DNA from 3 places in the Enterobacter sp. Taxon_2 genome. Region 1 is predicted to be linked to each of the others. Evidence: predicted binding sites of a transcription regulator. Region 1 holds the regulator's gene; each other region holds the start of a gene.
The links. The regulator PurR, encoded in region 1, represses purine synthesis genes. The targets are predictions, from matches to a motif close to CANGCAAACGTTTGCNTG.
Positions count from the first base shown of each region.

Region 2: purM (phosphoribosylformylglycinamidine cyclo-ligase) is a predicted target of PurR. The motif match lies at 4,729-4,746, and genes of this name have one in related genera.
Region 3: purL (phosphoribosylformylglycinamidine synthase) is a predicted target of PurR. The motif match lies at 5,837-5,854, and genes of this name have one in related genera.

Region 1 covers NZ_CM178024.1:2,055,203-2,062,740, forward strand. The annotation lists gene punC (purine nucleoside transporter PunC) at 1-698, opposite strand, end outside; gene punR (DNA-binding transcriptional activator PunR) at 813-1,724, shown strand; gene purR (HTH-type transcriptional repressor PurR) at 1,742-2,767, opposite strand; gene cydH (cytochrome bd-I oxidase subunit CydH) at 3,065-3,154, shown strand; gene AC4IC4_RS09755 (MFS transporter) at 3,318-4,484, shown strand; gene sodB (superoxide dismutase [Fe]) at 4,523-5,104, opposite strand; gene AC4IC4_RS09765 (C40 family peptidase) at 5,227-6,000, opposite strand; gene grxD (monothiol glutaredoxin 4) at 6,338-6,685, shown strand; gene rnt (ribonuclease T) at 6,763-7,422, opposite strand; gene gloA (lactoylglutathione lyase) at 7,518-7,538, opposite strand, start outside.
Region 2 covers NZ_CM178024.1:3,567,154-3,574,691, forward strand. The annotation lists gene AC4IC4_RS16900 (leucyl aminopeptidase family protein) at 1-5, shown strand, start outside; gene AC4IC4_RS16905 (DnaA inactivator Hda) at 95-796, opposite strand; gene uraA (uracil permease) at 892-2,181, opposite strand; gene upp (uracil phosphoribosyltransferase) at 2,268-2,894, opposite strand; gene AC4IC4_RS16920 (6-phospho-beta-glucosidase) at 3,110-4,540, opposite strand; gene purM (phosphoribosylformylglycinamidine cyclo-ligase) at 4,807-5,844, shown strand; gene purN (phosphoribosylglycinamide formyltransferase) at 5,841-6,482, shown strand; gene ppk1 (polyphosphate kinase 1) at 6,690-7,538, shown strand, end outside.
Region 3 covers NZ_CM178024.1:3,658,137-3,665,674, reverse strand. The annotation lists gene AC4IC4_RS17310 (MurR/RpiR family transcriptional regulator) at 1-647, opposite strand, end outside; gene murQ (N-acetylmuramic acid 6-phosphate etherase) at 765-1,658, shown strand; gene AC4IC4_RS17300 (PTS transporter subunit EIIC) at 1,670-3,031, shown strand; gene yfhb (phosphatidylglycerophosphatase C) at 3,035-3,670, shown strand; gene tadA (tRNA adenosine(34) deaminase TadA) at 3,695-4,234, shown strand; gene mltF (membrane-bound lytic murein transglycosylase MltF) at 4,122-5,672, opposite strand; gene purL (phosphoribosylformylglycinamidine synthase) at 5,940-7,538, shown strand, end outside.

The DNA of each region.
Region 1 (7,538 bases):
TCGTGCAGAATGAACGGCGAGCCGGTAAGCCACGCGAAGAAGCTGGCCGAACAGGCGGCGTAAATCAGGACATTGCCGCGATATGCTTTGGCGCTCAGCAGGGAGGTGAAGGTAATCGGCTTCGCATCCGCATGCGCCTCTTTTTTATGCGCGGGCTTAAGGGCAAACGCTGGCAGCATCAGCACCAGCGTGATGGCAAACAGCGTGGCAAAAATGGCCTGCCAGTCAAAGTGCGCGAGGATCCAGCTGCCCAGCAGCGGAGCCAGGGCAGGGGAAAGACCCACCAGCGGCATAATGGTGGCGAAAATACGGTTTGTGCGGTTAGCCGGATAGTAGTCGGTCACCAGTGCCTGCCAGGTCACCGCCGCAGCACAGACGCCCACGGCCTGAATAAAGCGCAGCACCAGCAGCCAGGTGGCATCGCGCACCCACAGCATCCCCAGGCAGCCCACGGCAAAAATGGCCAGACCCAGCAGCAGTACCGGTTTACGACCAAAGCGATCCGAGAGCGGTCCCCACAGCAGCTGCGCGAAAGCGAAACCGGCAAGGAACAGGCTCAGGCTGGCGCTGATGGCCGCCGCAGGGGTTTGCAAATCTTCCTGCATGGCGGCAAACGCGGGCAGGTACATGTCGGTGGCCAAAAAGCCCAGCACGCTTAAGCCGCCGAGCCAGACTAAAAATCCTTTCCTGGGTTGCATTCTCTTATTCTCCTGAGGAGGCAGGTGTACGTTGGCGCAGAGTGTAGGGAGTGCAAAGCCGCTTGTGAAACGCTAATATTTGGCGGGTGCATTCAAATTTTTTGCAGGCAGAAAATGTGGTCAGATTATTCTCTTGAAGTGGTCGATGCTGTCGCGCGTAACGGCAGCTTTAGCGGTGCAGCGCAGGAGTTGCACCGCGTCCCTTCGGCCATCAGCTACACGGTGCGTCAGCTGGAGGAGTGGCTGGCGGTTCCGCTGTTTGAGCGGCGCCATCGTGATGTGGAATTAACGCCCGCCGGGGCGTGGTTTTTGAAGGAAGGGCGTTCTGTTATCAAAAAAATGCAGATCACCCGCGAACAGTGTCAGCAGATCGCTAACGGCTGGCGGGGGCATCTTTCCATCGCGGTGGATAACATCGTTAAGCCGGAACGTACCCGGCAGATGATCGTCGATTTCTATCGTCATTTTTCAGATGTCGAGCTGCGGGTCTCGCAGGAGGTGTTCAACGGCGTCTGGGATGCGCTGGCGGACGGCAGGGCAGAGATGGCAATCGGGGCCACGCAGGCGATCCCGGTCGGGGGACGTTACGCCTTTCGCGATATGGGCATGCTGAGCTGGAAGTGCGTGGTGGCAAGCGATCATCCGCTGGCGGTGATGGAGGGGCCGCTCAGCGATGATACGCTGCGCAACTGGCCGTCGCTGGTGCTGGAGGATACCTCCCGTTCATTGCCCAAGCGTATCACCTGGCTTCTGGACAACCAGCGGCGGGTGGTAGCCCCTGACTGGGAATCGTCGGCGACGTGCCTCAGCGCCGGACTGTGCGTCGCGATGGTGCCCGTTCATTTCGCGCGTCCGCGCATCGATACCGGAGAGTGGGTTGAGCTGACGCTGGAGAATCCGTTCCCGGATGCGGCCTGCTGCCTGACCTGGCAGCAAAGTGATGTCTCGCCTGCGATGGCCTGGCTGCTGGATTATCTGGGAGACAGCGAAACGCTAAATCGGGAATGGTTACGGGAGCCAGCATAGCTGGCCCCGTAAAGCGATTAACGACGGTAATCGCGGAACGGACCGTCCGCAACGGAACGGCGTTCGATAAGACGCGGGTGAACTTCAATGGACTGCGACTCTTCACGTTTGTTGACGATCCTGTCCATCAGCATATTGAAGGCCGTTTCGCCCAGCGAATCTTTCGGCTGATGAATGGTGGTCAACGCTGGCGTGAAGAAACGCGCGTTACGCACGTTGTCATACCCGATCACGGAAATATCCTGCGGTACGCGCAGACCCAGCTCGTCGGCAGCGCAGAGCGCGCCCATTGCCATGATGTCACCCCCGCAGAAAACGGCGGTCGGACGGTGTGGCTGGGAGACGATCTGCTGCATTGCGCGGTAGCCCGACTCCGGCTCAAAGTCGCCCTGCACAATCCAGTTTTCCGGCACGTTGATCAGCGCTTCTTCCATCGCTTTCATAAAACCGGCCAGACGGCCCGCGCCGGTGTTGCGCTCCAGCGGACCGGGGATCACGCCAATCTCGCGGTGACCGCGTTCGATCAGATAACGACCGGCCATATAGCCGCCTTCAAAAGCGTTATCGATAACGGAATCAGTGAAATCCGCGCGCGCTTCACCCCAGTCCATGACCACCATGGGAATATGGCGATACTCTTCGAGCATCGACAGCACGGATTCCGGGTACTCGGAACACATTACCAGCAGGCCATCAACGCGCTTTTGCGCCATCATCGACAGGTAGGCGCGCTGTTTTTCAATGCTGTTCCACGCGTTGCCCAGAATCAGGGTATAACCTTTCTGGAAGCAGTTTTTCTCAACCGCTTCAATGATCTCGGCAAAATAGGCCGCTTCACTGCTGGTGGCCAGCAATCCAATGGACTTGGTGTGATTAACCTTGAGGCTGCGCGCAACCGCACTTGGCGAATAGTGCAGCTCTTTGATCGCTGCCCAGACGGCGTTGCGCGTCTCTTCCGCCACAAAGCGGGTTTTGTTAATTACATGTGATACGGTTGTAGTGGAAACGTTTGCGCGTTTTGCTACGTCTTTAATTGTTGCCATTAAATGTCACTCCAGACCATATCCTAAGCTCCTGAAAAACTTGAAGGTAAACGTTTGCCTTCTCTCACCCTTATCACGCAATCTTGAATTGCGGCACGCCGGGAAAACGACACGGGACGTCAGGAGGGGGTCAATGGCCGGTACGCTAATAAATTTAGCGTGGAATTTTGTCCTATCTTGATGAAAAGGGGAAGAGGTAAAGTGTTTATCAGCCTAAATCCAGGAAGATTTTTGACGTAAATTATGCAAAAATGAGCAGGCTCACTTTTCGTGGGGGGATTAAAAGGAGAAAAATTGATGAGTTCCGATCTGAAGTTTTCGCTGTTCACCACCGTTATTGTGCTGGCTCTGATTGTCGCGGCCGGTCTGACGGCTGCGCTGCACTGATTTACGCGGAGGGAGAGTCTTCTCCCTCCCGATCGACCCGATTGTTACTTCTCTGGCAAAAATCTTTTGCCATTTTGTTAACTTCTCATTTTTTGTGATTGATGTCATGCTTTCCGCTTCTTTGTTCTGTGTCACCACATGACACGGCATCCGGAGTTGACGCATGAAAATCAATTTTCCCCTGCTGGCCCTGGCGATTGGCGCTTTTGGGATTGGCACCACTGAATTCTCCCCGATGGGGTTACTGCCCGTCATCGCCCGCGGCGTGGACGTCTCGATCCCTGCGGCAGGGATGTTAATCAGCGCCTATGCTATCGGCGTGATGGTGGGGGCGCCGCTGATGACGCTTCTCCTTTCGCACCGCGCGCGCCGCAATGCGCTGATTTTCCTGATGGCGATTTTCACCCTGGGCAACGTGCTTTCGGCCATTGCGCCGGACTACACCACGCTGCTGCTGTCACGCATTCTGACCAGCCTTAACCACGGCGCGTTCTTCGGGCTGGGATCGGTCGTGGCTGCCAGCGTGGTGCCAAAACATAAGCAGGCCAGCGCCGTAGCCACCATGTTTATGGGGCTAACGATTGCTAACATTGGCGGGGTGCCTGCGGCAACCTGGTTGGGCGAGGTTATTGGCTGGCGGATGTCATTCCTGGCGACGGCTGGACTGGGCGTGGTCGCAATGGTGGCGTTGTTCTTCTCCCTGCCGAAAGGCAGCGCGGGTGAACGTCCTGACGTGCGCAGAGAGCTGTCGGTGCTGATGCGCCCGCAGGTGCTCTCCGCGCTGCTCACCACCGTGCTGGGGGCAGGGGCGATGTTTACCCTCTACACCTATATTTCACCGGTATTGCATGACATCACCCACGCAACGCCTCTCTTTGTGACCGCGATGCTGGTACTGATTGGCGTGGGCTTCTCGATTGGCAACTATCTCGGTGGGAAATTTGCCGACCGTTCCGTAAGCGGCACGCTGAAGGGCTTCTTAACCCTGCTGATTGTCATCATGATTGCCATTCCGTGGCTGGCGCGTAATGAGTTTGGCGCCGCGATCGCGATGGTCGTCTGGGGAGCCGCCACCTTTGCCGTGGTGCCGCCGCTGCAGATGCGCGTGATGCGTGTTGCGCATGAAGCGCCGGGCCTCTCATCGTCGGTCAACATCGGCGCCTTCAACCTGGGCAATGCGCTCGGTGCGGCGGCCGGTGGGGCCGTGATTTCAGGGGGACTGGGGTACAGCTTTGTGCCGGTGATGGGGGCGATTATTGCCGCGCTCGGCCTGCTGCTGGTGATGATGTCGGGTCGTAAACAGCCTGAAGCAGCCTGCGCTGCGGAATAAACCAAAAACGCAGAAGGGCGAACCCTTCTGCGTGTCTCTTACGCGGCGAAGTTCTTCGCCACAAAGTCCCAGTTAACCAGTGCCCAGAAGTGCTCCAGGTAGTTCGGGCGCGCGTTGCGGTAATCAATGTAGTAAGCGTGTTCCCATACGTCCACGGTCATCAGCGGCTTAGCGCTGGTGGTCAGCGGAGTGCCTGCGTTAGAGGTGGACACGATAGCCAGTTTGCCATCCGCCTCTTTAACCAGCCACGTCCAGCCCGAACCGAAGTTCTTGATGGCTGCATCGGTAAATTTCGCTTTGAAATCCGCGAAGCTGCCAAAGGCGGCGTTGATAGCGGTAGCCAGTTCACCGACAGGTTCGCCACCGGCGTTTGGCGCCAGGCAGTGCCAGTAGAAGGTGTGGTTCCACACCTGAGCCGCGTTGTTGAATACGCCACCCTCTGAACTGCGGACGATCTCTTCCAGCGTTTTGCCTTCAAAATCGGTGCCCTTGATCAGATTGTTCAGGTTAGTGACGTACGTCTGGTGATGCTTGCCGTAATGATATTCCAGGGTTTCCGCAGAAATATGCGGTGCCAGGGCGTCTTTTGCATACGGTAGTGCAGGTAATTCGAACGACATTGCTTCTCTCCTTATTGTATTTTGCGTTGCCAATAACCACACAGACAACAAGGACAGGATAGCAAATTGAAAGGGTATGCAAAAGAGGAACTTACCCTGCCACGGGTGTGGCAGGGCAGGGGTTAGCGAATGGTTTTCGGCGTCATCACGCGACGTGCGCCGACGTAATGGCGTACCCAGTAGTCTTCACTGAGAGAGGTGATCTGAATATCCTGGCCGCTACGCGGTGACTGGATGAATTTTCCGTTACCGACATAGACGCCGACGTGGTCAGCCGTGCCGCGACCCTGAGTGCGGAAGAACACCAGATCGCCGTTTTCCAGCTCACCGCGGTCAACCGGTGAGGCATCGCGCAGGTGGTACATCTCATTAGCGGTACGAGGAATGCGGAACTTGACCAGATCTTTATAGGCGTAATAGACGAGGCCGCTGCAGTCAAAGCCGGTACGCGGCGAGCTGCCACCCCAGTGATAGGGTTTGCCAATCTGCCCCATCAGTTTGTTCATCGCGGTTTTTTGCGCTTTCTGTACGCGCACCTTATGCACTTCCGCTATTTTCGTGACCTTCGTGCATTTCGCCTTGTGGCCTTTACGCGTGATGCATTTTTCAGTAACAAGGTTAGCGGCGGTTTGCGAAGCTTTACTTTTGGCGGAGTGGGCAGTACGGGAAGGTTTGGTTTTCGTCTTGCTGGAAGCGGTCTGTTTCGTCTGAGCCGGTGTTTTTTTCTTGTCGTTCTTAGCGGTGGTTTTTTTCTTACGTTCTGTGGCTTTCACCAGATGGTTTTTTTGTACAGCAGAATGCAGCGCCTGCTGAGAGGCGTTTGCCACTGGCGTGAAAGTGAGTGAAGTAAACAGTAAAGCACAGAGCGTGATCGAGATTTTATTTATCCGCGCCACTGGGCAGTCCCCTGATAAATGCAGGTCATCAATAATACCCGCGTGTGATTTACAAAGCCCGTCGATTCTAATCTATAAAAAGCCAGAAAGTTAATAGCATTTTTCAATCTACAATCGTGTTTCGTAAGCAAGTGCAAAAAAATTCATCGTTCTGTCGCTCATTTGCCCATTCCCTAAGCAAAACCCTGACCGCCGCAGGGTAAACACCATTTGCAATGCAACTTTTCCTGACTCGGAGTAGAATGTATAAACGTGACAAAAATGTTATTTTCCGATGCCAGTCTGAACCGCTACAATGTCAGACGAATGCCGTAACAGAAGTTAAAGGAAGCAAGACATGAGCACCACTATTGAAAAAATCCAGCGCCAGATCGCTGAAAACCCGATTCTGCTGTATATGAAAGGTTCTCCAAAGCTGCCAAGCTGCGGCTTCTCCGCGCAAGCGGTTCAGGCGCTGTCTGCCTGTGGTGAGCGTTTTGCTTACGTTGATATCCTGCAGAACCCTGACATCCGCGCTGAACTGCCGAAGTACGCGAACTGGCCGACGTTCCCACAGCTGTGGGTAGACGGTGAACTGGTTGGCGGCTGCGATATCCTGATTGAAATGTATCAGCGCGGCGAACTGCAGCAGCTGATCAAAGAGACGGCAGCGAAGTACAAAACGGAAGAGCCGGACGCAGAGTAATTTTCTCTGCGCAAATAAAAAAAGCGACCCGCTATATGGTCGCTTTTTTTTGTCGGGTGGCGCTGCGCTTACCCGACCTACGATTGGTGCTCGTCCTCATCACCCATCGGCAGCGGCCAGCCGCCCAGACGCTTCCAGCGGTTGACGATCTCACAGAACAGCTCTGCGGTACGCTCCGTGTCATACAGCGCGGAGTGCGCCTGCGTGCCGTCGAACGGAATGCCCGCCGTAATACAGGCCTTTGATAGCACCGTTTGTCCCAGCGCCAGGCCGCTCAGCGCGGCGGTGTCGAAGGTGACAAAAGGATGGAAGGGGTTGCGTTTAAGCGACGCGCGCTCGGCGGCGGCCATGGTAAAGCTGTGATCGAAGGTGGCGTTATGGGCCACCATAATGGCGCGGCTGCAGTTACTCTCTTTCATGCCTTTACGCACCATTTTAAAAATGGCGTGCAGCGCGTCATATTCACTTACTGCACCACGCAGCGGGTTATGCGGATCGATACCGTTAAACGCCAGCGCTTCCGGCTGTAAGTTTGCCCCTTCGAAAGGTTCAACGTGGAAATGCAGCGTGGTGTCCGGTGTAAGCCAGCCCTGTTCATCCATCTTCAGCGTGATGGCGGCAATTTCGAGCAGCGCATCGGTTTTAGCGTTAAATCCGGCTGTTTCTACATCAATGACAACGGGATAAAAACCACGAAAACGGTCGCACAGACCGCTAAATTGAGCGTTATCGGACATCAGGGTCTCTTACATGGGGAAAAAGCAGAGCGCATTATGGCAAATTTTGCGGGGGGATGCAGTAAAACTACGGGCGCACGTTGCGCCCTGAGGGATCAGTTGCCCAGACCGCGACC
Region 2 (7,538 bases), 1.5 Mb from region 1:
TTTAGCCGGGTGGCGGCTGCGCCTTACCCGGCCTACAAAGTGCGGCAGGTTTTCGTAGGCCCGGTAAGGCGAAGCCGACACCGGGCGAGCAAATTCAAAGCTTGAGAATATCTTTCACAAACGGGATGGTCAGCTTGCGCTGGGCGGTAATGGAGGCGCGATCGAGCTGATCGAGCGTATCAAACAGGGTGCGCATTTCGCGATCCAGACGCTTCAGCAGGAAGCGCCCCACGTCCTCCGGCAGCTCAAACCCACGCTGCTTTGCGCGCAACTGTAACGCCTGAAGCTTATCTTCATCCGACAGCGGCTGGAGCTTGTAGATTTGGCCCCAGTCCAGGCGAGACGCCAGATCCGGCAGTCCCAGATTCAGCTGGCGAGGCGGACGATCGCCGGTGATCAGCAGCCGGGTTTTCCCCGATTCCAGAATGCGGTTGTAGAGGTTAAAGATCGCCATTTCCCACGGCTCATCCCCCGCCACGCATTCGATATTATCAATGCACACCAGCGAAAGATGTTCCATTCCCTCAAGCACCTCAGGCACGAACCAGGTACGTTTATCCAGCGGCACGTAGCCTACCGCATCGCCGCGCGCCGAAAGCTCCGCGCAGGCGGCATGCAGCAGGTGGCTGCGCCCCGCGCCTTCGCGTGACCAGATATAGATGTATCCGCTGTGTTCCTGGCGCAGCACGTTTTGCAGTGCAGCCAGTAAAGAGGGGTTATCACCCGGCCAGAAACTCGCGAAAGTTTCGTCGTCAGGGAGATAGAGTGGCAGAGAGAGCTGTGCCGGTCCGTTCAGAAGTACCTCAACCAGATCTGACATAAAATCGGCATGGAGTTTAACACGGAACCTGCAAGGAGAGAACCGGGCGGATCGTCCACCCGGTTATAGGATCAGTGTGACGCTTTTTCGCTTTCGTCAGCGTCCAGCACCACCTCTTCCGGACGGATCACGGAGATCAGCTTGAAAATCAGGCTCAGGCCCACGCCGACGATGGTTGCCAGCGCCATGCCTTTCAGCTCGGCCGCGCCGATGTGCACCTTCGCGCCGCTCACGCCGATAATCAGGATCACCGAGGTCAGGATCAGGTTCTGCGCCTTGCTGTAATCCACTTTGGATTCAATCAGCACGCGAATACCGGAGGCACCGATCACGCCGTACAGCAGCAGAGAAACGCCGCCCATCACCGGCACCGGGATAATCTGAATCGCTGCCGCCAGCTTACCGACGCAGGAGAGCAGAATGGCGATGATCGCCGCGCCGCCGATAACCCAGGTGCTGTAGACGCGGGTAATCGCCATCACGCCGATGTTTTCACCGTAGGTGGTGTTTGGCGTAGAACCAAAGAAACCGGAGATGATGGTGGAGAAACCGTTCGCAAACATGGAGCGGTGCAGGCCCGGGTCGCGGATTAAATCGCGCTTAACGATGTTCGCCGTTACCACCAGGTGGCCGACGTGCTCCGCAATCACCACCAGCGCCGCAGGCAGAATGGTGAAAATCGCAAACCATTCGAAGCGCGGCGTGTAGAAGGTTGGCAGCGCGAACCAGTGCGCCTCGGCAATCGGGGTGGTATCCACCACGCCCATCACGAAGGAGAGCGCGTAGCCCGCCAGCACGCCGATCAGGATCGGGATAATCGCCATAAAGCCGCGGAACAGCACGGAACCAAACACCGTTACGCCCAGGGTCACCAGCGAGATGATAATGGTTTTGGAATCCGGTGACTGGCCGTCAGCAGGCAGCAGACCGGCCATATTCGCCGCGACGCCCGCCAGTTCGAGACCGATGACGGCCACGATGGCGCCCATCGCTGCAGGGGGGAACATTACGTCCAGCCAGCCGGTACCGGCTTTCTTCACAATGAAGGAGACCAGGCAGAACAGCACGCCACACATGATGAAGCCGCCCAGCGCGACCTCATAACCCAGCGGCAGCAACAGCAACACCGGCGAGATAAAGGCGAAGCTCGACCCGAGATACGCCGGAATTTTGCCTTTACAGATGAAGAGGTACAGCAGCGTACCGATGCCGTTGAACAGCAGCACGGTAGCCGGGTTAATGTGGAACAGGATTGGCACCAGCACGGTTGCGCCAAACATGGCGAACAGGTGCTGCAAACTAAGCGGGATAGTCTGTAAAAGCGGCGGTCTTTCACTCACCCCGATAGCACGGCGCGTCATAGTGTTTTCCTCTGAGTAGTATCGTTGTTGGTGTTTTATTCAAAAAAAAGCCGACTATCAAAGTCGGCTTATTTATCGTTATTCGATTATTTCGTACCAAAGATCTTATCGCCGGCATCGCCGAGCCCCGGGATGATGTACCCGTGCTCGTTCAGGCCCTGGTCGATAGAGGCGGTATACAGCTCAACGTCCGGGTGCGCTTTTTCCAGCGCCGCGATCCCTTCCGGTGCCGCAACCAGCACCAGCACTTTAATGCTGCTGCAGCCCGCTTTTTTCAGCAGGTCGATGGTAGCAATCATTGAACCGCCGGTTGCCAGCATCGGGTCAACCACCAGCGCCATACGCTCGTCGATGTTGGACACCAGCTTCTGGAAGTAAGGAACCGGCTCGAGGGTTTCTTCGTTACGGTAGATCCCCACCACGCTGATGCGCGCGCTTGGCACGTGCTCCAGCACGCCTTCCATCATGCCGAGACCGGCACGCAGGATTGGCACAACGGTAATTTTCTTACCTTTGATCTGCTCAACCTGCACCGGGCCGTTCCAGCCTTCGATGGTGACTTTTTCCGTTTCCAGATCGGAGGTCGCTTCGTAGGTCAGCAGGCTGCCGACTTCAGAGGCCAGTTCGCGAAAACGCTTCGTGCTGATGTCATGCTCACGCATCAGGCCCAACTTGTGTTTAACGAGTGGGTGTTTCACTTCCACAATCTTCATTCTCTTTCTCCTCTGAATGGCATCCGCAAAAAAATCGCGGGATTATACCGCTTTTTTCGGATTAGGCCATACCCATGTTGCTTGACAGGGATCAAGCAAAGACAAAAAAGCCGGAGGCTGAGTTCCGGCTTGGGTGCGGGTTCTGCCCGGTGGCGCTGCGCTTACGTGGGCCTACGTGTATTGTAGGTCGGGTAAGCGTTAGCGCCACCCGACAATTACAGGTTATCCCCGTTGCTCGCAATCACCTGCTTATACCAGTCGAACGACTTCTTCTTGCTGCGGTTCAGCGTGCCATTGCCTTCATTGTCTTTATCGACAAAGATAAAGCCGTAGCGTTTTTTCATTTCACCGGTACCGGCAGACACCAGGTCGATACAGCCCCACGGGGTATAGCCCATCAGGTCTACACCATCTTCCACCACCGCTTTTTTCATCTCGCGGATATGGGCGGCCAGGTAGTCAATGCGGTACTGATCGTTCACCGTGCCGTCACTCTCCTGCACGTCGATTGCGCCAAAGCCGTTCTCAACGATAAACAGCGGCAGCTGGTAGTGATCCCAGAACCAGTTGAGGGAGTAGCGCAGCCCCACCGGGTCAATCTGCCAGCCCCAGTCGGATTTTTGCACGTACGGGTTAGAGACCAGGCTCTTGCTCTCGTCGTAATCCAGCTGCGGGTTGTCCGCCGTCGCCTTGGTGGCGAAGGACATATAATAGCTAAACCCGATATAGTCCACGCAGCCCTGCGTCAGCGCCGCTTTATCTTCTTCGGTAATATCCAGCGCGAAGCCGCGACGTTCGAAGTAGTTGAGCAGATGCTGCGGGTACTTGCCGCGCACGTGCACGTCGGTGAACCAGTAGCGGCGGTGCATGGCGTTCATCGCCATCATCATATCGTCCGGCACGCAGGTCAGTGGATAGATAGGACACATGGCAATCATGCAGCCGATCTGCAGGGACGGGTTAATCTCGCGCCCCGCCTTCACCGCCAGCGCGCTGGCCACCAGCTCATAGTGCGCGGCCTGGAACATTACCGGCTCGCGATCTTCGCCCGGCGCGTACTTCAGCCCCGAGTTGGTGAATGGGGCAAAGTCTTCGTGGAAGTTGGCCTGGTTGTTGATCTCGTTAAAGGTCATCCAGTACTTAACCTTGTGCTGATAGCGCTGGAAAACCACTTTTGCAAAACGAACGAAGAAGTCGATCAGCTTACGGTTGCGCCAGCCGCCGTATTCCGTGACCAGATGGAACGGCATCTCGAAGTGAGACAGGGTAATAACCGGTTCGATGCCGTGCTTCAGACACTCGTCGAACAGGTCGTCATAGAATTTCAGGCCTGCCTCGTTCGGCTCAAGCTCGTCGCCTTTCGGGAAGATCCGCGTCCAGGCAATAGAGGTGCGGAAGCATTTGAACCCCATCTCGGCAAAGAGTTTGATGTCTTCTTTATAGCGGTGGTAAAAATCGATGGCTTCATGGTTAGGGTAGTTTTTCCCGTCCAGCACGCCGTTGGTGATTTCACGCGGCACGCCGTGCGCGCCTGCGGTCATCACATCGGCCACACTCACCCCCTTGCCGCCCTCTTTCCAGCCGCCTTCGAGCTGGTGCGCCGCAACCGCACCGCCCCACAGAAAATCTGCTTTAAATCCTGACATTCACTTTCCCTCATTCTGCGTTATTTTCTGCAAAAACAATTACAGAAACCGGTTTCAGTTGAATGATGTGCAAAGCCGTTTCGGGTTGCAAGGAGAATACCGAAACCGGTTTCATTTTCGTGAACAGACGCAAGTTTGGGCGCACTGGCAGGCTGCGCGTAAAAAAAGATCCCTACGTCCAGAATAGGCTCGCAAACGTTTGCCTGGACTGTTAGAATTGCGCCGATTTTTCTTACTAGCTATGCAATCGCGTGGGGATTTAAGCCGTGACCAACAAAACTTCTCTCAGCTACAAAGATGCCGGTGTTGATATTGACGCAGGTAATGCGCTGGTTGACCGAATCAAAGGTGTGGTGAAAAAAACCCGCCGCCCGGAAGTGATGGGTGGTCTGGGTGGATTCGGCGCACTGTGCGCGCTGCCGCAAAAATATCGTGAACCTGTTCTGGTCTCGGGAACTGACGGTGTAGGCACCAAACTGCGCCTGGCGATGGATTTAAAGCGTCACGACACGATCGGTATCGATCTGGTCGCGATGTGCGTGAATGACCTGGTGGTTCAGGGCGCAGAGCCGCTGTTCTTCCTCGATTACTACGCGACCGGCAAACTGGACGTAGATACCGCGGCAAGCGTGATCAACGGTATCGCCGAAGGGTGCCTGCAGTCTGGCTGTGCGCTGGTTGGCGGTGAAACCGCGGAAATGCCGGGCATGTATCACGGCGAAGATTATGACGTCGCGGGCTTCTGCGTCGGTGTAGTAGAAAAATCAGAAATTATCGACGGCAGCAAAGTGGCCGATGGCGATGTGCTGATCGCGCTGGCCTCCAGCGGCCCGCACTCCAACGGCTACTCCCTGGTGCGTAAAATCATCGAAGTGAGCGGCTGTGACCCGCTGACGACCGAGCTTGACGGTAAACCGCTGGCTGACCATCTGCTGGCCCCGACCCGCATCTACGTGAAGAACGTGCTTGAGCTTATCGAGAATGTCGACGTGCACGCCATTGCACACCTGACCGGCGGCGGCTTCTGGGAAAACATCCCGCGCGTCCTGCCGGACAACACCCAGGCGGTGATCGACGAATCCTCATGGCAGTGGCCAGCCGTGTTTAACTGGCTGCAGACCGCAGGCAACGTGAGCTCCCACGAAATGTACCGCACCTTTAACTGCGGCGTGGGCATGGTTATCGCCCTGCCGGCAAGCGAAGCGGATAAAGCAGTCAAGCTGCTGACTGAAAAAGGTGAAAACGCGTGGAAAATCGGTACGATTAAAGCCTCCGATTCCGAACAGCGTGTGGTAATTGAATGAAAAACATCGTGGTGCTCATTTCCGGCAACGGAAGCAATTTGCAGGCGATAATTGACGCCTGCAAACAGAAGAAAATCAATGGCACCATTCGGGCAGTTTTCAGCAACAAGGCCGACGCGTTCGGCCTTGATCGCGCGCGGGAAGCGAACATCCCTGCGCACGCGCTGGAAGCCAGCCAGTTCGCCGGGCGTGAAGCCTTTGACCGCGAGCTGGTGCATGAGATTGATGCCTACGCGCCGGACGTGGTCGTACTGGCGGGCTATATGCGTATTCTGAGCCCGGCTTTTGTAGAACACTTCGCCGGACGTCTGCTGAATATCCACCCTTCCCTGCTGCCGAAATATCCCGGCCTGCACACCCATCGTCAGGTTCTGGAAAACGGCGATGAGGAGCACGGCACCTCCGTGCATTTCGTTACCGACGAGCTGGACGGCGGTCCGGTGATCCTGCAGGCCAAAGTCCCGGTCTTTGACGGCGACAGCGAAGAAGACGTGACCGAGCGCGTGCAGACCCAGGAGCATGCCATCTACCCGCTGGTGGTAAGCTGGTTTGTCGACGGGCGTCTCGAAATGCGCGACGGCGCAGCCTGGCTGGACGGCGTGAAGTTACCCCCGCAGGGCCATGCGGCGGAAGAGTAGTTTGTTATGTCGGGTAGCGAAGCTGTGCTTACCCGACCTGTTCATTGCATTACCCGATATCCCCTTCTCCAACCTTCTAAAATCCCCAACAAAAAAAATAACTGTCATACTTTTCTGGCACTGTTGGACATATCGTGGAAATGCTCGCCATAATAAGGACGAGACGGATTTACCACGTCCTGTGATTGAACTGGAGTGTGAGCTGTAATGGGTCAGGAAAAGTTATATATCGAGAAAGAGCTAAGCTGGTTAGCATTTAACGAACGTGTACTCCAGGAAGCGGCAGACAAAAGTAACCCGCTGATCGAGCGCATGCGTTTTTTGGGCATCTATTCCAACAACCTGGATGAGTTCTACAAGGTTCGCTTTGCCGAGCTGAAAAGACGCATCATCATCAGCGAAGAACAGGGCCTAAACTCGCACTCGCGGCATCTGCTGGGCAAAATCCAGTCCCGCGTGTTGAAAGCCGATCAGGAATTTGACGGCCTGTATAACGAACTGCTGCTGGAGATGGCGCGTAATCAAATCTTCCTGATTAACGAACGTCAGCTTTCCGTTAACCAACAAAACTGGCTGCGCCACTACTTTAAACAGTACCTGCGCCAGCACATTACCCCGATTCTCATCAACCGCGAAACCGATCTGGTGCAGTTCCTGAAAGATGACTACACCTATCTGGCCGTGGAAATTATTCGCGGTGAATCCATCCGCTACGCGCTGCTGGAAATCCCGTCCGACAAGGTGCCGCGCTTTGTGAACCTGCCGCCGGAAACCCCGCGCAGACGCAAGCCGATGATCCTGCTCGATAACATCCTGCGCTACTGTCTGGACGACATCTTCAAGGGCTTCTTCGATTACGATGCGTTAAACGCCTACTCGATGAAGATGACCCGTGACGCCGAATATGACCTGGTGCACGAGATGGAAGCCAGCCTGATGGAGCTGATGTCGTCCAGCCTGAAACAGCGCCTGACGGCCGAGCCGGTGCGCTTTGTCTATCAGCGCGATATGCCGGACGCCATGGTGGAGATGCTGCGCGAGAAACTGACCATTTCG
Region 3 (7,538 bases), 1.6 Mb from region 1:
GTAAAACCGGTGATCGCCAGAATTTTACCGCCGACGCGCAGCGCTTCATCGGTGGCCATGTTGATCTCGCGGCGCTCGCCGGAATAGGAGATCGCCAGCAGCAGATCGTCAGGATCCATCGCCTGTACGGTCGCCAACAGGGCGTGCATATCCTGCTCGACGATGGCGTTAAGCCCAATTTTTGTCAGCTTCCAGCCAAAGTTACGCGCCACAAGCCCGGACGCGCCGATGCCGGTCAGAATGATCCGCCGCGCGCCGCGCAGCATCGCCACGCTCTCCAGCAGCTTCTCTTCCGTATTCACATCGAGCGTCGCATGCATGGCCGCTACGTTCTCTTTGATCAGCTTTTCGCCGACCAGCCGCATCGGATCGTCTCCGCGGATCTGATTATGCACCGGCATGGACTGCGGGTTGGGGTTACTGACCAGCGCTTCACTGATCGCCAGCTTGAGGGCGGGGAACCCCTTAAAGCCAATCTTCTGCGCAAATTTCACTACGCTGGACTGGCTCACGCCGGCCTCACTCGCCAGCTGCTGCGAGCTGAGATGGCGCGCGCGATCGGGTTGAGAAAGCAGAAAATCCGCCAGCTTCTTGTCGCTTTGGGCAAAGCCTGCGTAGCGCTGGCGAATGCGAATTAAACAGTTCATACGGTCTCCTGGCGAAAATGTGATTATCTGCGCAAATACGGATTTTGCTCGCCTGAATGAATTTTATATTCCATTATAGTGTGATTATTATGAATTAAAAATTCTTGAGGTACAAAAATGAATCTTGGCTCACTTGTTTCTGAAACGCGTAACCCGCAAACCATGGATCTGGATGCGCTCTCCACCCTGGAGCTGGTTAACCGCTTTAATCAACAGGATACGCTGGTCGCGCAGGCTGTGAAAGAGACATTACCCGAGGTGGCGAAAGCGGTCGATGCGGCGGCGGAATCCCTCAAGGCCGGTGGACGCATTATTTACATGGGCGCGGGCACCAGCGGGCGTCTTGGGGTCCTGGACGCGTCAGAATGCCCGCCAACCTTTGGGGTGCCGCATGGTCTGGTGGTTGGGCTGATTGCCGGTGGACCCGGTGCGCTGCTGAAAGCCGTTGAAGGGGCGGAAGATAACAAACAGCTGGGCGAGGATGACCTGAAGGCGCTGAATCTGACGGCAAAGGATCTGGTGGTCGGGCTGGCGGCATCCGGGCGCACGCCGTACGTGATTGGCGGGCTGGAATACGCTAACCAGACCGGTTGCACGACGGTCGCCATCTCCTGTAATCCGGGCTCCCCGATTGCACAGGTGGCCGCTATCGCTATCTCTCCGGTGGTTGGGCCGGAAGCGCTCACCGGCTCCACGCGCCTGAAATCCGGGACCGCGCAAAAGCTGGTGCTCAATATGATCTCCACCGGCGCGATGGTGAAGTTTGGGAAGGTGTATCAGAACCTGATGGTGGATATGCAGGCCACCAACGTCAAGCTGGTGGACAGAGCCTGCCGCATGGTGATGGAGGCGACGGGCGCAGGCCGTGAAGAGGCAGAAGCAGTACTCAAACAAACCGATCACGATGTTAAGCCGGCCATTCTGATGATCTTGAGCGGGCTGGATGCGGCAAGCGCCAGAGCCAAACTCGATGCGCATAACGGCTTCTTACGGGCGGCATTAGAAAACTAACAGAGGCTTGTATGGACAAAACAGCAGCGCTCGCCAGCGATATCCTGCAGGGGATCGGTGGGGAACAAAATATTCAGCGTCTCGAAAACTGCATGACGCGCGTGCGCGTCGAGGTGCATAACGACGACCAGCTTGACGTGCCGCGCCTGAAGCAACTGTCCGGCGTTAGCGGCTACGTGAAACAGGGCCAGCAGCATCAGCTGATCGTCGGGCCGGGGAAAGCGGCGCAGGTTGTCGATGCCATGCGGGCGCTGATGGGCGTTAGCGCGAGCGTGTCGATTGACGATGCGGAGCGCACCAAAGCGCAGGCAAATGCCAAATACAAAGCCCCGATGAGCGATGCGCTGCGTCAGCTGGCAAACGTCTTCATTCCGCTGATCCCGGCGTTTATTGCCTCAGGCCTGATCACCGGGATCATCAATATTCTCAAGCGGCCGGATATTGTGGGGGATTTCGCCACGCAGTATCCGAACCTGCTGGGGATTCTCGGGATCTTCGGTAGCGCTGTTTTCGCCATCATGAACATTCTCGTCGGGGTCAATACCGCGAAGGTGTTTGGCGGATCGCTGGCCATGGGCGGCGTGATGGCGGGCATCTTGTCCAGCCCGCAGCTGGCGCAGATCACGCTGTTTGGTGAGGCGCTCCAGCCGGGCCGCGGTGGGGTGATCGCCGTGCTGCTGGTGGTCATCCTGATGTGCTGGATCGAGAAAAGGCTGCGCGCGGTTCTGCCCGGCTCGATTGAGCTTATCCTCAACCCGCTGCTGACCACGCTGATTACCGGTAGCGTAGCGATTGTGGCCCTCCAGCCGTTAGGCGGTTGGATCTCTGAAGCCATCGCCCACGGCGCGTCGCTGGCGATTGATCGCGGCGGCCTGTTAGTGGGCGCGGTGCTGTCAGGTACCTTCCTGCCGCTGGTGCTGACCGGCCTGCACCAGGGGCTGGTGCCGATCCACGTCGAGCTGGTGCAGTCGCACGGCTATAACGCGCTGCTGCCTATCCTGTCGATGGCGGGCGTGGGGCAGGTCGGCGCGGCGATTGCCGTACTGATGAAAACCCGCAACGCGCGATTGAAGAAAGTGATTAAAGGCGCACTCCCGGTCGGCCTGCTCGGTATTGGCGAGCCGCTGATTTTCGGCGTTACCCTGCCGCTGGGTAAACCGTTCCTCGCCGCCTGTCTGGGCGGCGCGGTAGGCGGGGCGCTCATTAGCTACTGGAAGGTCGCCACCGTGATCACCTTTGGGCTTTCCGGTTTACCGCTGGCATTAACCATCGTGACCGGAAAAGTGATGCTCTATCTGTTAGGCTATTTAGTAGCGGTGATAGCCGGGTTCCTGTTTACCTGGCTGTTAGGTTTCAACGATCCAGAGGAGTAAGGTTTGGCAAATCACGCGCGTCGCGTTGTCTTTTTCGACCTGGATGGAACGCTGCATCAGCAGGATATGTTTGGTACGTTTATGCGTTACCTGCTGCGGCGTCAGCCCCTGAATGCGTTGCTCGTGCTACCGCTCTTACCGGTTATCGGTATCGCGCTGCTGGTGAAAGGCCGGGCGGCGCGATGGCCGATGAGTCTGCTGCTGTGGGGATGTACCTTTGGGCACAGCGAAGCGCGCCTCAAACAGCTCGAAAAGGATTTTGCGCACTGGTTCCGTGGCCACGTCGCCGCCTTTCCGGTGGTGCAGGCGCGCCTGACCGGCTACCTCGACGCGAACGATGCCGACATCTGGCTGATTACCGGCTCCCCGCAGACGCTGGTGGAGCAGGTCTATTTTGATACCCCCTGGCTTCCGCGCGTGAATCTTATTGCCACGCAAGTTGCCCGCGGTTACGGCGGTTGGGTGCTGACCCTGCGCTGCCTGGGGCATGAAAAAGTGGTCCAGCTGGAGAAACGCATCGGTACGCCGCTGCGCCTGTACAGCGGCTACAGCGACAGTAAACAGGACAACCCGCTGCTCTATTTTTGCCAGCATCGCTGGCGCGTCACGCCATCAGGTGAACTCCAGCAACTCGAATAGTCTTATCCATAATGGGCGTGTATAATGCCGCCCGCTTTTCGACTGGAGTATCAACCGTTGTCCAACCCTGAACTCGACCATGAATACTGGATGCGCCATGCGCTGACGCTGGCTCAGCGTGCCTGGGACGAGGGCGAAGTGCCCGTAGGCGCCGTGCTGGTCCACAATAACCAGGTGATTGGTGAAGGATGGAACCGTCCGATTGGCCGCCACGATCCTACTGCACATGCCGAAATCATGGCGCTTCGCCAGGGCGGTCTGGTGCTGCAAAACTATCGCCTGCTTGATACTACGTTGTATGTGACGCTGGAGCCGTGCGTGATGTGCTCCGGCGCGATGGTGCACAGCCGGATCGGGACTCTGGTCTTCGGTGCGCGGGATGAAAAAACCGGTGCGGCCGGTTCGCTGATGGACGTGCTGGGTCACCCGGGGATGAACCACCAGGTGAAGACTATCGGCGGGGTGCTTGCACCAGAGTGTTCGGGGCTATTAAGCGATTTCTTTCGAATGCGCCGTCAGCAGAAAAAGCAGCAAAAGGCAGAATTGAAGCTGTCGGACGATTAAGCTCGTCCGGCGCCACGACCGGGTAACTTTGAGCCAGCTGTTTGGCCTCCGTTGCCTCTTTCTCTTTCTCCAGCAGATACCCGACCAGGCTAATTTGATATTTACGGATATTTTCCACGTAGGCGTAGGCTTCATGCCCGCGCGCGTAGCCGTAAGTCAGCTTGTTATACCATGGCTTCTGGCTCAGCAGCGGCAGGCGCTGCTTAACGTCTGACCAGCTGTCCGGGTTACCTTTCGTTTTGGCCGTCAACGCCCGCGCATCCAGCATATGTGCGTAGCCCATATTGTAGGCCGCCAGCGCGAACCAGATCCGCTCCTCTTCCGGCACCGTTTCCGGGACTTTGGCCATCATATCCTGCAGGTAGCGCGCGCCGCCGCTGATGCTCTGTTCCGCATCGGTACGGTCATTGACGCCCAGGCTCAGCGCGGTATTTTTGGTTAACATCATCAAACCACGTACGCCAGTCGGAGACGTGGCCTGGGTATCCCAGTGGGATTCCTGATACGAAATAGCCGCCAGCAGTTTCCAGTCAATCTCCTGGGCGTATTTTTCGAACAGCGGCTGCAGATCTGGCAGGACGCTGTCTACCGCGCGCAGGAAGCTGCGGGTGTCAACGTAGTCAAAGTCGTCACCGTGACCGAGGTACTTCTCCTCCAGGCGCGCCAGGGTACCGTCTTCATTGATGGTGTTGAAGAAATCAAGCATCGCGGCAGAGAAGGTCTGATCGTCATCAAGCTGGCTAAACCAGGTCACAGGCTGCTCGTCGGTGACGTCCAGCGCCACGGCGATTTCAGGATGCACCCGCTGGAACAGGCTGATCGCGACCGAATCGGCGATGGTGTAGGGCACTTTCTGGTCTTTTACCTGCTCCAGCAGCTCCGTCGTGCCGAGTTTCGGATCCACAGTCCAGCTCAGGTCGGGATATTTCTTCTCCTTGAGCTCACGCAGATCGTCAATCACCACGTGGCCAGGCGCAATCGTCAGTTGCCGATCGTCAATCGAGGCCAGCGAACGCGGGCGCAGGCCCCCGACGCGGTAAACCAGCTGCTGCGAAACGGAGTAGTAGGTCGGGCCTGGCTGGTAGTTTTTGCTGCGCTCGCTGTTATACACCAGCCCGGCGGCAAGCATATCGGCATCGTCGTTATCGAGGTCGTCAAACAGCTGGTTGATATTCTGGCGGACGGTGATTTTAAGCTTCACGCCAAGATAATCGGCGAACTGTTGTGCCAGCTCGTAATCCAGACCAATGATTTTACCGTTGATGTCGCTGTAAATCAGCGGAGAGTTGAGGGTACTGACGCGCAATTCCCCCCGCTCCTGAATGGCGGCGATACGGTTTTCGGCTTTGCCGAACCAGGGGATGGAAGGCCAGAGGGCCACTGCCAGCAGCAACGTTACAATGCCGATGAGCAGATAATTAATCTTTAATTTTTTCAATTAGTTAATTCTCTGCGACGCCGGTTGCCTCAGTCTGCTGTAGCCATGTTAATCATAAGGTTTGCCATTGAATGAGCGGCATTTTGCGTAAACTTGCGCCACTTGGCAACCAATTAGAGAGACTGGTCACATCTATTGTTAAATCTCTGTGCAAATTTTATTTCGACGCAAACGGTTTCGTCGGCGCTCAGGATTCTCTATAATGACGCCCGTTTTCCCCCCTTGCGCACACTGTAAGCGCCCCGGCGCTTCGAAGACGAGAGACTTATGATGGAAATTCTGCGTGGTTCGCCTGCACTGTCTGCCTTCCGTATCACTAAACTGCTGGCACGTTTTCAGGCGGCCGACCTTCCGGTAAGCAATATTTACGCTGAGTATGTCCATTTTGCTGACCTGAATGCCCCCCTGAATGCAGAGGAGCGCGTACAGCTGGAACGCCTGCTCAAGTATGGCCCAAGCCTGAGCAGCCATACGCCAACCGGCAAACTGATCCTTGCGACGCCTCGTCCGGGCACCATCTCCCCCTGGTCTTCCAAAGCCACCGACATCGCCCACAACTGTGGCCTGAGCCAGATTAACCGTCTGGAACGCGGCGTGGCGTACTACGTGGAAGCCTCTACCCTTAGCGAAGCACAGTGGCAGGCGGTTGCGGCTGAACTGCACGATCGCATGATGGAGAGCGTATTTGCCTCTCTCGATGACGCGCAGAAGCTTTTCTCTCACCATCAGCCTGCGCCGGTACAGAGCGTAGACCTGCTGGGGCAGGGCCGTCAGGCGCTGATTGACGCCAACCTGCGTCTCGGCCTGGCGCTGGCAGAAGACGAAATCGACTACCTGCAGGATGCGTTTGTTAAGCTCAACCGTAACCCGAACGACATCGAACTCTATATGTTCGCGCAGGCAAACTCTGAGCACTGCCGCCACAAGATTTTCAACGCCGACTGGATTATTGACGGCGAACAGCAGCCAAAGTCGCTGTTCAAAATGATCAAAAACACCATGGAGCAAACCCCTGACCACGTGCTGTCTGCCTATAAAGACAACGCCGCGGTGATGGAAGGTTCCGAGGTGGGCCGCTTCTTCGCCGATCGCGAAGCAGGGCGCTATGACTTCCATCAGGAGCCCGCGCATATCCTGATGAAGGTTGAAACCCACAACCACCCGACCGCGATCTCCCCGTGGCCGGGTGCGGCGACCGGCTCCGGCGGTGAAATCCGCGACGAAGGGGCGACCGGTCGTGGTGCAAAACCAAAAGCGGGTCTGGTCGGTTTCTCCGTCTCCAACCTGCGTATCCCGGGCTTTGAACAGCCGTGGGAAGAAGATTTCGGCAAGCCAGAGCGCATTGTGACCGCGCTGGATATCATGACCGAAGGCCCGCTGGGCGGCGCGGCGTTTAACAACGAATTTGGTCGTCCGGCGCTGAACGGTTACTTCCGTACCTATGAAGAGAAAGTGGACAGCCACAACGGCGAAGAGCTGCGCGGCTACCACAAACCGATCATGCTGGCGGGCGGGATCGGCAACATCCGTGCCGATCACGTGCAGAAAGGCGAGATCGTCGTCGGCGCGAAGCTGATCGTGCTCGGCGGCCCGGCGATGAATATCGGTCTGGGCGGCGGAGCGGCCTCTTCTATGGCCTCCGGCCAGTCTGACGCGGATCTCGATTTCGCCTCCGTGCAGCGTGACAACCCTGAGATGGAGCGTCGCTGCCAGGAAGTGATCGACCGCTGCTGGCAGTTGGGCGACGCTAACCCGATCCTCTTCATCCACGACGTGGGCGCGGGCGGTCTGTCTAACGCCATGCCGGAGCTGGTGAGCGACGGCGGCCGCGGTGGTCGTTTCAACCTGCGCGATATCCTGAGCGAT